3 regions of the Streptomyces boninensis genome follow, and region 3 is predicted to be linked to each of the others. Evidence: riboswitches for the same ligand, from Rfam matches in the RefSeq annotation. Region 3 holds a riboswitch; each other region holds the start of a gene.
What was found. A riboswitch is a leader RNA that binds a small molecule or an ion and turns the genes downstream of it on or off. The one in region 3 is predicted to bind cobalamin.
Positions count from the first base shown of each region.

Region 1: it holds a riboswitch for cobalamin, as region 3 does, so the genes downstream of both, ACNNMR_RS25205 (hypothetical protein) here and ACNNMR_RS40500 (ABC transporter substrate-binding protein) in region 3, are expected to answer to the same signal.
Region 2: it holds a riboswitch for cobalamin, as region 3 does, so the genes downstream of both, ACNNMR_RS29435 (ribonucleoside-diphosphate reductase subunit alpha) here and ACNNMR_RS40500 (ABC transporter substrate-binding protein) in region 3, are expected to answer to the same signal.

Region 1 covers NZ_CP183837.1:5,510,134-5,513,378, forward strand. The annotation lists gene ACNNMR_RS25195 (ABC transporter ATP-binding protein) at 1-82, shown strand, start outside; gene ACNNMR_RS25200 (ECF transporter S component) at 79-957, shown strand; cobalamin riboswitch at 1,005-1,153, shown strand; gene ACNNMR_RS25205 (hypothetical protein) at 1,300-2,802, shown strand; gene ACNNMR_RS25210 (flagellar hook-length control protein FliK) at 2,799-3,245, shown strand, end outside.
Region 2 covers NZ_CP183837.1:6,410,929-6,414,173, reverse strand. The annotation lists gene mctP (monocarboxylate uptake permease MctP) at 1-1,107, shown strand, start outside; gene ACNNMR_RS29440 (N-acetyltransferase family protein) at 1,141-1,647, shown strand; cobalamin riboswitch at 1,689-1,829, shown strand; gene ACNNMR_RS29435 (ribonucleoside-diphosphate reductase subunit alpha) at 1,958-3,245, shown strand, end outside.
Region 3 covers NZ_CP183837.1:8,991,658-8,994,902, reverse strand. The annotation lists gene ACNNMR_RS40505 (methyltransferase) at 1-859, opposite strand, end outside; cobalamin riboswitch at 999-1,127, shown strand; gene ACNNMR_RS40500 (ABC transporter substrate-binding protein) at 1,190-2,182, shown strand; gene ACNNMR_RS40495 (FecCD family ABC transporter permease) at 2,220-3,245, shown strand, end outside.

The sequences.
Region 1 (3,245 bases), 3.5 Mb from region 3:
ACCCCAGGTCGCGAAGATCCTCGGGGCGGACTGGCTCACGGTCGCCGATGTCCGTACCGCACTGGCCGGGGAGCTGCGATGACGCCGCGCACGGCGGCGGAGGAAACGCCGAAGAAGCTGCGCCGGTGGGACCGCGCCGACCAGGTCATCCGCGTCGGCCCCCGGTCCGCCGTCGTGCTCACGCTCGCCTCCCTCGCCGGGCTGATGATGTTCGTCTGGCCGCTGCTGGTACGGGTGAAGCCGCAGAGCATGCAGCACGGCCCGGACGCCCCGTTCGTCTTCATGGGCATCCTGCCGATCCTGATCATCGTGGTGCTCGCCGAACTCTCCGAGAACGGCATGGACTCCAAGGCCCTGGCCATGCTCGGGGTGCTCTCCGCCATCAACGCCGCGCTGCGGCCGCTCGGCGCCGGGACCGCGGGCATCGAGACAGTGTTCTTCATGCTGGTCCTGGCCGGCCGGGTCTTCGGGCCCGGCTTCGGCTTCGTGCTCGGATGTACGTCGCTGTTCGCCTCCGCGCTGCTGACCGCCGGGGTCGGGCCGTGGCTGCCGTTTCAGATGCTGTGCTCGGCGTGGATCGGCATGGGGGCGGGGCTGCTGCCGCGCAGGGTCAGCGGCAAGGCGGAGATCGCGATGCTGGTCGGGTACGGGATCGCCGTCTCGTACGTCTTCGGCTTCCTGATGAACCTGTGGTTCTGGCCCTTCATCACCCACGCCGAAGTCCCGTACCACGACGGCCACATCTCCTACGTCCCCGGCGATCCGGTGCTGGAGAACCTGCACCGCTTCGCCGTCTTCACCCTGCTCACCTCCACCGCGGGCTGGGACACGGGTCGGGCCATCACCAACACTGCCGCGATCCTGACCCTGGGCCCGGCGGTCCTGGCGATCCTGCGCCGGGCCACCCGACGGGCGTCCTACGGGCGCCAGGACGACCTGGAGTTGAAGCCGCTGTGACAGCGCTTTCGGGCACTGTGGCGGTCTTCGCACAAAGGCGCGTATGCTACGCCTGATCCGCCTGCGGGCGGACTTACAACTGAATGCGTACGCGAACAGGGGAAGCCGGTGGAAATCCGGCACTGACCTGCAACCGTGAGCGGCACCGCACCACTTGCCGCGAGTCGGAATGCCTGCCGCGGCACGTGCACCGCTTCTTACTGTCACGGTCTGCAGCATGGAGCCCCGGTCCCCCGCACCGCGGCCCCTTGCCGTCATTCGCCCGGCGAATGCGCGCGCAGGGGCCTTTTTGCGGGACCGGCCCTTCTCCGGCTGCGGATCCTTCCTGGGAGGGGAACCCGCATGGTCGGGGTCAGACCCGGCGTGCGCACGGCCGCCGGCACAGCAGGCGCGGCGGCACTCGCGCTGTCGCTGCCACTGCTCGGCGCGCACGACGCACAGGCCGACGCGAACGCCGACGCGGCCGTGGCCGCCGCCCGCTGGCAGGCGGGCGAGGTGGGGGAGGACGGCGGCATACCCGGCTTCGCCGGCGCCGATTGGGGCCTGACCGTCGACACGCTGATGGCGCTGAAGGCCACCGGCGCCGAGCCGGACACGGCCACGAGGATCACGGACGCGCTCAAGGTTCACGTACGCGACTACAACAGCCTCGACGCCTGGGGCGAGAAGGGCCAGCGCGTCGCCGGCGCCACCGCCAAGCTGCTGTACGCCGCCGTGATCACCAAGTCCGACCCGGAGAAGTTCGGCGCGTACAACCTCCGCCAGGAGACCCTCGACCTGATCGCCGGTTCCGACAAGGGCCTGGAGGACGGCCGGGTCAAGGACAAGGTCAACGCCCCGTCGGTGGACAACTCCAACACCTTCGGCCAGTCCCTGGCCGTCCTCGGCCTCGCCCGCAGCGGCGGCGTGCCGCAGAACGCGGTCGACTTCCTCATCGACCAGCAGTGCTCGGCGGGCGGCTTCCGCCTCTACCCGTACGCCTTCGGCGGCTCGGCCGTCACCGGCGACTGCGACGCCGAGAACGGCAAGGCGGTCATCGACCCCGACTCGACGGGGATGGCCGTGCATGCACTGATCGCAGCCGCCGATGCCGGAGTGCCGGGGGCGCAGGCGGCCGCCGACAAGGGCGCCAAGTGGCTGCGGCAGAAGCAGGCCGCGAACGGCTCCTTCGGCGGCTCGGGACCGACCGCCGCGGCCAACACCAACAGCACCGGCCTGGCCGGCCAGGCCCTCGCCGCCGCCGGCCACCAGGCCGAGGCGGACAAGGCCGCGGACTGGGTCGCGGGCCACCAGCTCACCGAGGCCAACGGCGGCAAGGCGAAGGCGGAGGCGGGCGCCATCGCGTACAACAACGACTCGCTGACCTCCGCGCAGAGCGACGGCATCGAAGACTTCCAGCGCGACCAGTGGCGCCGGGCCACCCCGCAGGCGCTGCTCGCGCTCGCCCAGGTGCCGCTCGGGAAGATCGGCGAGACCGACCCCGACCCCGGCCCTGGCCCCGGCGACAACGGGGGTACGGGCGACAACGGCGGCGCGGGCGACGGCGGTTCCGGCGACAACGGCGGCTCCGGCGGCGGCCCGGACCCGTCCGACTCGGCCACCCCGGGCGACGCAGGCGGCGCGAACCCCAGCGGCCTGCCCCCGTCCGGCCACCCCTCCCCGGCCTCCGTCGGCGGCGGAACGGGCGGCTCGACCGGCGGCTCCGGCTCCGGCGGCGGCCTCGCCGCCACGGGCGCCGCGGTCCTGCCGTGGGCGGCGGGCTCCGCGCTGCTGATCGGCGGCGGCTATGTGACCTATCGGACGGCGAACCGGCGCAAGGCCGGAACGGAAGGAACTCAGGCGTGAAGTTCACCAAGCTGAAGCGAAAGCAAAGACCCGCCCCCCGTACGGCACGAGCCCTGCGCGCGGCGGCGCTCGCCCTGGCGCTGGTCGGCACCTCGGCGGCCGTCGGCGTCGCCACCGACGTCGCCGCGCCGGCCAAGGCGTACGCCATCGACCCCAGCAAGGGCACGCCCGGCTACTGCCCGGACGCGGACGGCGTCACCGTCATCATCGACTTCCAGGAGCTCGGCGGGGACACCATCATCCGCTGCGCCCCAGGCGACCAGGCCACCGGCCTCACCGCGCTGAAGAACGCGGGCATCCAGATCCAGGGCACCGACCGCTGGGGCGAGGCCTTCATCTGCCGCATCGAAGGCAAGCCCGGCGCGGACACCGAGCCCTGCCGCGACACCCCGCCGGCCTCCGCGTACTGGTCGTACTGGCACGCGCCGAACGCCGGCACCTGG
Region 2 (3,245 bases), 2.6 Mb from region 3:
CTCGCCTTCGGCGTGCTGGCCGCGTACACCTACTCGTCCGGGCTGCGCGCGCCCGCGCTGATCGCCTTCGTCAAGGACACGCTGATCTACATCGTCATCGCGGTGGCGATCATCTACATCCCGATCAAGCTCGGCGGCTTCGACGACATCTTCGCCAAGGCGGGCGACGCCCTCGGCGCCACCAACCCGGCCACCGGCAAGCCCCGCGGCGAGGTCGCGCCCAGCGAGCCGGGCCACTGGACGTACGCCACCCTCGCCCTCGGCTCGGCCCTCGCCCTCTTCATGTACCCGCACTCGATCACCGCGACGCTCTCCTCGCGCAGCCGCGAGGTGATCCGCCGCAACACCACCATCCTGCCGCTGTATTCGCTGATGCTCGGCCTGCTGGCGCTGCTCGGCTTCATGGCCATCGCGGCCGGCATCAAGGTGGAGAACGGCCAGCTGGCGATCCCGCAGCTGTTCGAGAACATGTTCCCCGACTGGTTCGCCGGCGTGGCCTTCGCGGCCATCGGCATCGGCGCGCTGGTCCCCGCGGCGATCATGTCGATCGCCGCCGCGAACCTCTTCACCCGTAACATCTACAAGGATTTCATCCGCCCCAACGCCACCCCCGAGCAGGAGACCAAGGTCTCCAAGCTGGTCTCGCTGCTGGTCAAGGTCGGCGCCCTGGTCTTCGTCCTCGGCATGGACAAGACCGCGGCGATCAACATGCAGCTGCTCGGCGGCATCTGGATCCTGCAGACCTTCCCGGCGCTGGTGGGCGGCCTGTTCACGCGCTGGTTCCACCGCTGGGCGCTGCTCGCCGGGTGGGCGGTCGGCATGGCGTACGGGACGATCGCGGCGTACGGGGTCGCCTCGCCGACGCAGAAGCACTTCGGCGGCTCGTCGGACGAGATCCCCGGCATCGGCGAGATCGGCTACATCGGCCTGACGGCGTTCGTGCTGAACGTGGTGGTCACGGTGGTCGGCACGGTCATCCTGCGGGCGGCGAAGGCCCCGGCGGGCATCGACGAGACCTCGCCGGAGGACTACACGGCGGATGCCCCGGCGGCTGCCCCGGCCCGGCCCGCACCGGAGGCGGAGAAGGCCGCGTCGGGCGCGCACTGACGCGCACTGATGACCATCAGGGAGACTCGGCTCATGGACATCACCATCGCTCCCGCCACTCCTGCCGACTACGACCAGGTCGGCGACTTGGTCGCAGGCGTCTTTCTCGACGACGGCCTGCTCACCTTCGGCGAGAACGACAGCTACCTCGGCGTGCTCCGCGACTCCGCCAGCCGCGCCGCGAAGGCCGAGTTGCTCGTCGCGCGGGCGCAGGAGTCCGGCGAGATCCTCGGCTCGGTCACGTACGCGGCACCCGGCACCGCATACTCCGACCTCCGGGTCGCGGGCAGCGCCGAGTTCCGCATGCTGGTCGTGGCGCCGGCCGGGCGCGGCCGCGGCATCGGTGAGGCCCTGGTCCGGGCCTGCATCGAGCGCGCCCGCGAGCAGGGCGCGCGGAGCCTGGTGCTCTCCACCCAGGCACGCATGAAGTCGGCCCACCGGCTGTACGAACGGCTGGGGTTCGTCCGCACCCCGGAGCGCGACTGGAGCCCCGTCGCCGAGAGCGACCTCACACTGCTGACCTACGAGCTCGCCCTCTAGCTGACACTCCGACACAACATGTGGGGGGTGCGTGCGTTGGCGTACCCAAGATGTATGCTCGTGCTCGCTGCCGCAGCAGGGGAATCCGGTGCGAATCCGGAACTGTCCCGCAACGGTATGCGATGCCCGCGCATGCGCGGAAATCGCGAGTCCGAGCACCTGCCGGCAGCTGTCACCTGACGTCCGGGCCTCGTGGAATGGGCCGGCGGACGCCTATGTGGCGTGCCAAGCGCGACTTCGGCATGCCCGTAGGCCGCCCGTCGCGCCCCACCCCTCGCGGCCCACTGCCGAGCGAGGGAGAGCACCACCCGTGACCATCGCACCCTCCGCCCCCGCGGAACCTGCTTCAGCGGCGCCGGCCGAGGCCGACCGCGCCGGCGAGGCCCTGCTGCGCACCCTGACCGACCTCACCGCCGACCTCCCCGCCACCGACCCCGGCCGGGTCGCCGCGGCGGCGCTGCGCGGCCGCCATCCGGGTTCCGACGCGGCGGAGTTGCGCGACCTCGCCACCGAGGCCGCCGCCGGGCTCATCGGCGACGAGCCGGAGTACTCCCGCCTCGCCGCCCGCCTCCTCACCCGCGCCATCGCCGACGAGGCCGCGAGCCAGGGCGTGCAGACCTTCTCCGCCTCCATCGCCCTCGGCCACCGCGAGGGCCTGATCGCCGACTCCACCGCGGATTTCGTACGGACCCACGCCGCCCGCCTCGACTCCCTCATCGACGAGGCGCGCAACGACCGCTTCGGCTACTTCGGCCTGCGCACCGTCCACTCCCGCTACCTCCTCCGGCACCCGACCACGCGTCAGATCACCGAAACGGCCCAGCACTTCTTCCTCCGCGTCGCCTGCGGCCTCGCCGAGGACACCTCACCCCGCGCCCTCACCGAGGTCGAGGCCCTCTACGGCCTGATGAGCCGCCTCGACTACCTCCCCTCCTCCCCCACCCTCTTCAACTCCGGCACCCGCCACCCCCAGATGTCGTCCTGCTACCTGCTGGACTCCCCGCTCGACGAGCTCGACTCGATCTACGAGCGCTACCACCAGGTCGCGAAGCTGTCGAAGCACGCCGGCGGCATCGGCCTCCCGTTCAGCCGCATCCGCTCCCGCGGCGCCCTGATCCGCGGCACCAACGGCCACTCCAACGGCATCGTCCCGTTCCTGCGCACGCTGGACAGTTCGGTCGCCGCGGTGAACCAGGGCGGCCGCCGCAAGGGCGCCGCCAGCGTCTACCTGGAGCCCTGGCACGCCGACATCGAGGAGTTCCTGGAGCTCCGCGACAACACCGGCGAGGACGCCCGCCGCACCCACAACCTCAACCTCGCCCACTGGATCCCGGACGAGTTCATGCGCCGGGTGGCGGCCGACGAGGTCTGGTCGCTCTTCTCCCCGAGCGAGGTGCCGGAGCTGGTCGACCTGTACGGCGAGGAGTTCGACGCCGCGTACCGCAAGGCGGAAAAAGAGGGCCGCTACGACCGACAGCTCCCGGCCCGCCAGCTCTACGGCCGCATGATGCGCACCCTCGCCCAGACCGGCAACGGCTGGATGACCTTCAAGGACGCCGCCAACCGCGTCTCCAACCAGACCGCGGAGCCGGGCGCCG
Region 3 (3,245 bases):
GGTTGACCACCACGAGCCGCGCGTGCGCGGGCATCGCCTCGCGGCAGGTGCGCAGGATCCGTACGCACTGCTCGTCCGGCCAGCTGGCCAGCACGTGCTTGAGGAAGTACACGTCGGCTCCCGCCGGGACGGAGGTGAAGAAGTCACCCGCCTCGGTCTGCCAGCGGCCGGCCAGCTCCGGCACGTCGAGTACGTGCCCGGCCAGCACATTCTCCAGCTCGAACAGGGTCCCCGTCAGCTGCGGATTGCGCCGCAGCAGCGCGGCCAGCAGGCCGCCGCGCCCGCCGCCCACGTCGACGACGCTCTTGGCCTCCGAGACGTCCACCGCGCCGGCGACGTGATTGCTCAGCGCCTCGGAGACCGACGCCATGCTGGCGTTGAAGGCCTTGCCGAAGTCCGGGTGGGCGGCGACGTAGTCGTAGAACGGGATGCCGTGCTGGACCTCGAAGGCGGTGGTGCCGGTCCGTACGGCCTCGTGCAGGCGGCCCGCCGGCTCCCAGAAGGGGGGCTCCCCGTGCACGATGATGGTGTCGCGCAGCGACATCGGCACATCCGCGCGGAGCGGCTGGGCGAGCGTGGTGAGGTGGAAGCGGCCTTCGTCGTCCTCGCGGAAGACGCCCTTGGTGGCGAGGTAGCGCAGCAGCCGGTAGAGGTGCGGGGCGTGCACCTCGACGGCCTCGGCGAGGTCGGCCGCCGTGCGCGGGCCCGCCACCAGGTGGTCGGCGATGCCGAAGCGCGCGGCGGCGTTCAGGGCGGCCGAGTACACATAGCCATTCGCGAGTTCGAGCAGCGCGCCCGCCGCCTGCGCGGCGCCGGCCGCCGTCGGGGCTGCCGCGCCACCGGGTTCTGTGACTGCCATCGCTGGGTTCCTCTCTCGTGACGGGAGGTGCGCATCACAGCTTCCGCGGTACTCATCGCGTCCCACTTGAGCGCCAGGTGACCGGGGGCACGCGCCGTGGCCGCGGGCCGTATAGTGGCCCGCGACAAGGCGACGGCGGAACGAGGAAGCCGGTGTGAATCCGGCGCGGTCCCGCCACTGTGATCGGCGAGCTCAGCCCGAAACAGCCACTGCCCGCGCCGCGGGTGGGAAGGCCGGGTGCGGCTACGACCCGAGAGCCAGGAGACTCACGCGGTCGCCTCCTCACTGGAACTGGGGCGGATTTCCCCAGAGGAGGAAGGCATTTGCCGCATGACGGGCATACGCTCGCTCACCCTGCCGGCGGCCGCGACGGCCGCCGCCCTGCTGCTCTCCGCCTGCGGAAGCCCCGCCCCTGCGGGTGGCACCGCATCCGGCGCCCCCGCGAAGGGCTTTCCGGTCACGCAGACCAACTGCGGGGTGAAGACCACCTATCAGCGGCCGCCACAGCGCGCCGTCTCCATGAACCAGCACACCACCGAGATCATGCTGGCCCTCGGGCTGCAGAAGTCGATGGTCGGCACGGCCTATCTCGACGACAAGATCCTCCCCGGTTACCGGGACGCGTACCGCGGGATCAAGGTGCTGGCCGATGAGTATCCGTCGTACGAGACGGTGCTGGCGGCGGAACCCGACTTCGTCTACGGCGGTTTCAACTCCGCCTTCCACGAGGACGGCCGCTCCCGCGCGGCCCTGAAGAAGGCGGGCATCGCCAGCCGCCTCAATATCGAGGACTGCGCCGACGGACCGGTGACGATGACCACCATGGCGAAGGAGATCCGCGAGGTCGCCGAGGTCTTCGGCGTACGGGAGCGGGGCGAGCGGGAGCTGAAGAAGCTGAACGGCACCCTGAAGTCGGTGGCGGCGAAGGTCGACGGGGTGAAGCCGACGCGCGTCTTCGTCTACGACAGCGGCGACAAGACCGCCTTTACGGCGGGCGGCGCCGGGGTCGGCAACGACATGATCAAGCGGGCGGGCGGCGTGAATCTCTTCGCCGACCTGGACAAGTCCTTCGGCGATGTGTCGTTCGAGCAGGTCGCCGAGCGGGCGCCCGAGGTCATTGTGATCTACGACTACGGGGATCAGCCGGTCGCCGACAAGAAGAAGTTCCTGCTGGCGAACCCGGCGCTCAAGGACGTACCGGCCATCAAGCACAAGCGCTTCGCCGTGCTGCCGCTGTCCTCGACGCTGCTGGGCGTGCGCGCCCCGGCAGGCGTGGAGTCGCTCGCCCGGCAGCTGCATCCCGGGCGCTTCGACGGTGAGTGAGGCGACGCAGGCGCCGGTGGCCGCGGAGGTCCGTCCGGTGCCCGCGGGGCCGCGCCGCCGGGTCCTGCCGTACGCCGTCGTGCTGGCCGCGCTCGGCGGCCTCGTCGTCGTGGCGGCCACCGCGGGCCTGATGGTCGGCACGACCGGGCTGCCCGCCGGTGAGGTCTGGCGCATCCTGCTGCACCGGATCCATCCGGCGCTGGCCGACCCGGCGTGGACGCCGGTGCGGGAGACGATCGTCGTCGACGTACGGCTGCCGCGGGTGCTGATGTGCGCCGTGGTCGGGGCGGGCCTGTCGGTGGCGGGGATGGCGCTGCAGGCGCTGGTGCGCAATCCGCTCGCCGATCCGATGCTGCTGGGGGTGTCATCGGGGGCGACCGTCGGGGCCGTGCTGGTGCTGGTGCTGAACCTGACGTTCTTCGGCATGTTCTCGCTGCCGCTGGCGGCCTTCTGCGGTGCGCTGGCCGCGCTGATCGCCGTCTACTTCCTGGCCCGTTCCGGCGGGCGGATGACCACGGTGCGGCTGGTGCTCGCCGGGGTGGCCATGGCCGAGGTGCTGTCGGCCGTGGCCAGCTTCCTCGTCGTCACCTCCAACGACCCGCACAAGACGCAGTCGGCGCTGCGCTGGATGCTCGGCGGGCTGGCCGGCACCACCTGGACGATGGTGTGGATCCCGGCCGTGGCAGTGCTGGCCGGGACGGCGGTGCTGCTCGGCGTCAGCCGCCCGCTGAACCTGCTGCTGGCGGGCGAGGAGGCCGCCGCCGCCCTCGGTCTGGACGTGCACCGCTTCCGCGCGGCGATCTTCACCCTGGTCGCGCTGATGATCGGGGCGATCGTCGCGGTCAGCGGCCAGATCGGTTTCGTAGGCCTGATCCTGCCGCATGTGGTGCGGCTGCTGGTGGGCGCCGACCACCGGCGGGCGCTGCCCGCCGCCGCGCTGCTCGGCGCGGCCTTCCTGATCGCCGCCGACCTGGCGGCGCGGACGCTGATGAGCCCGGAGGAGATCCCGGTCGGGATCCTCACGGCGCTGGTCGGTGGCCCGTTCTTCCTGTGGCTGATGCGG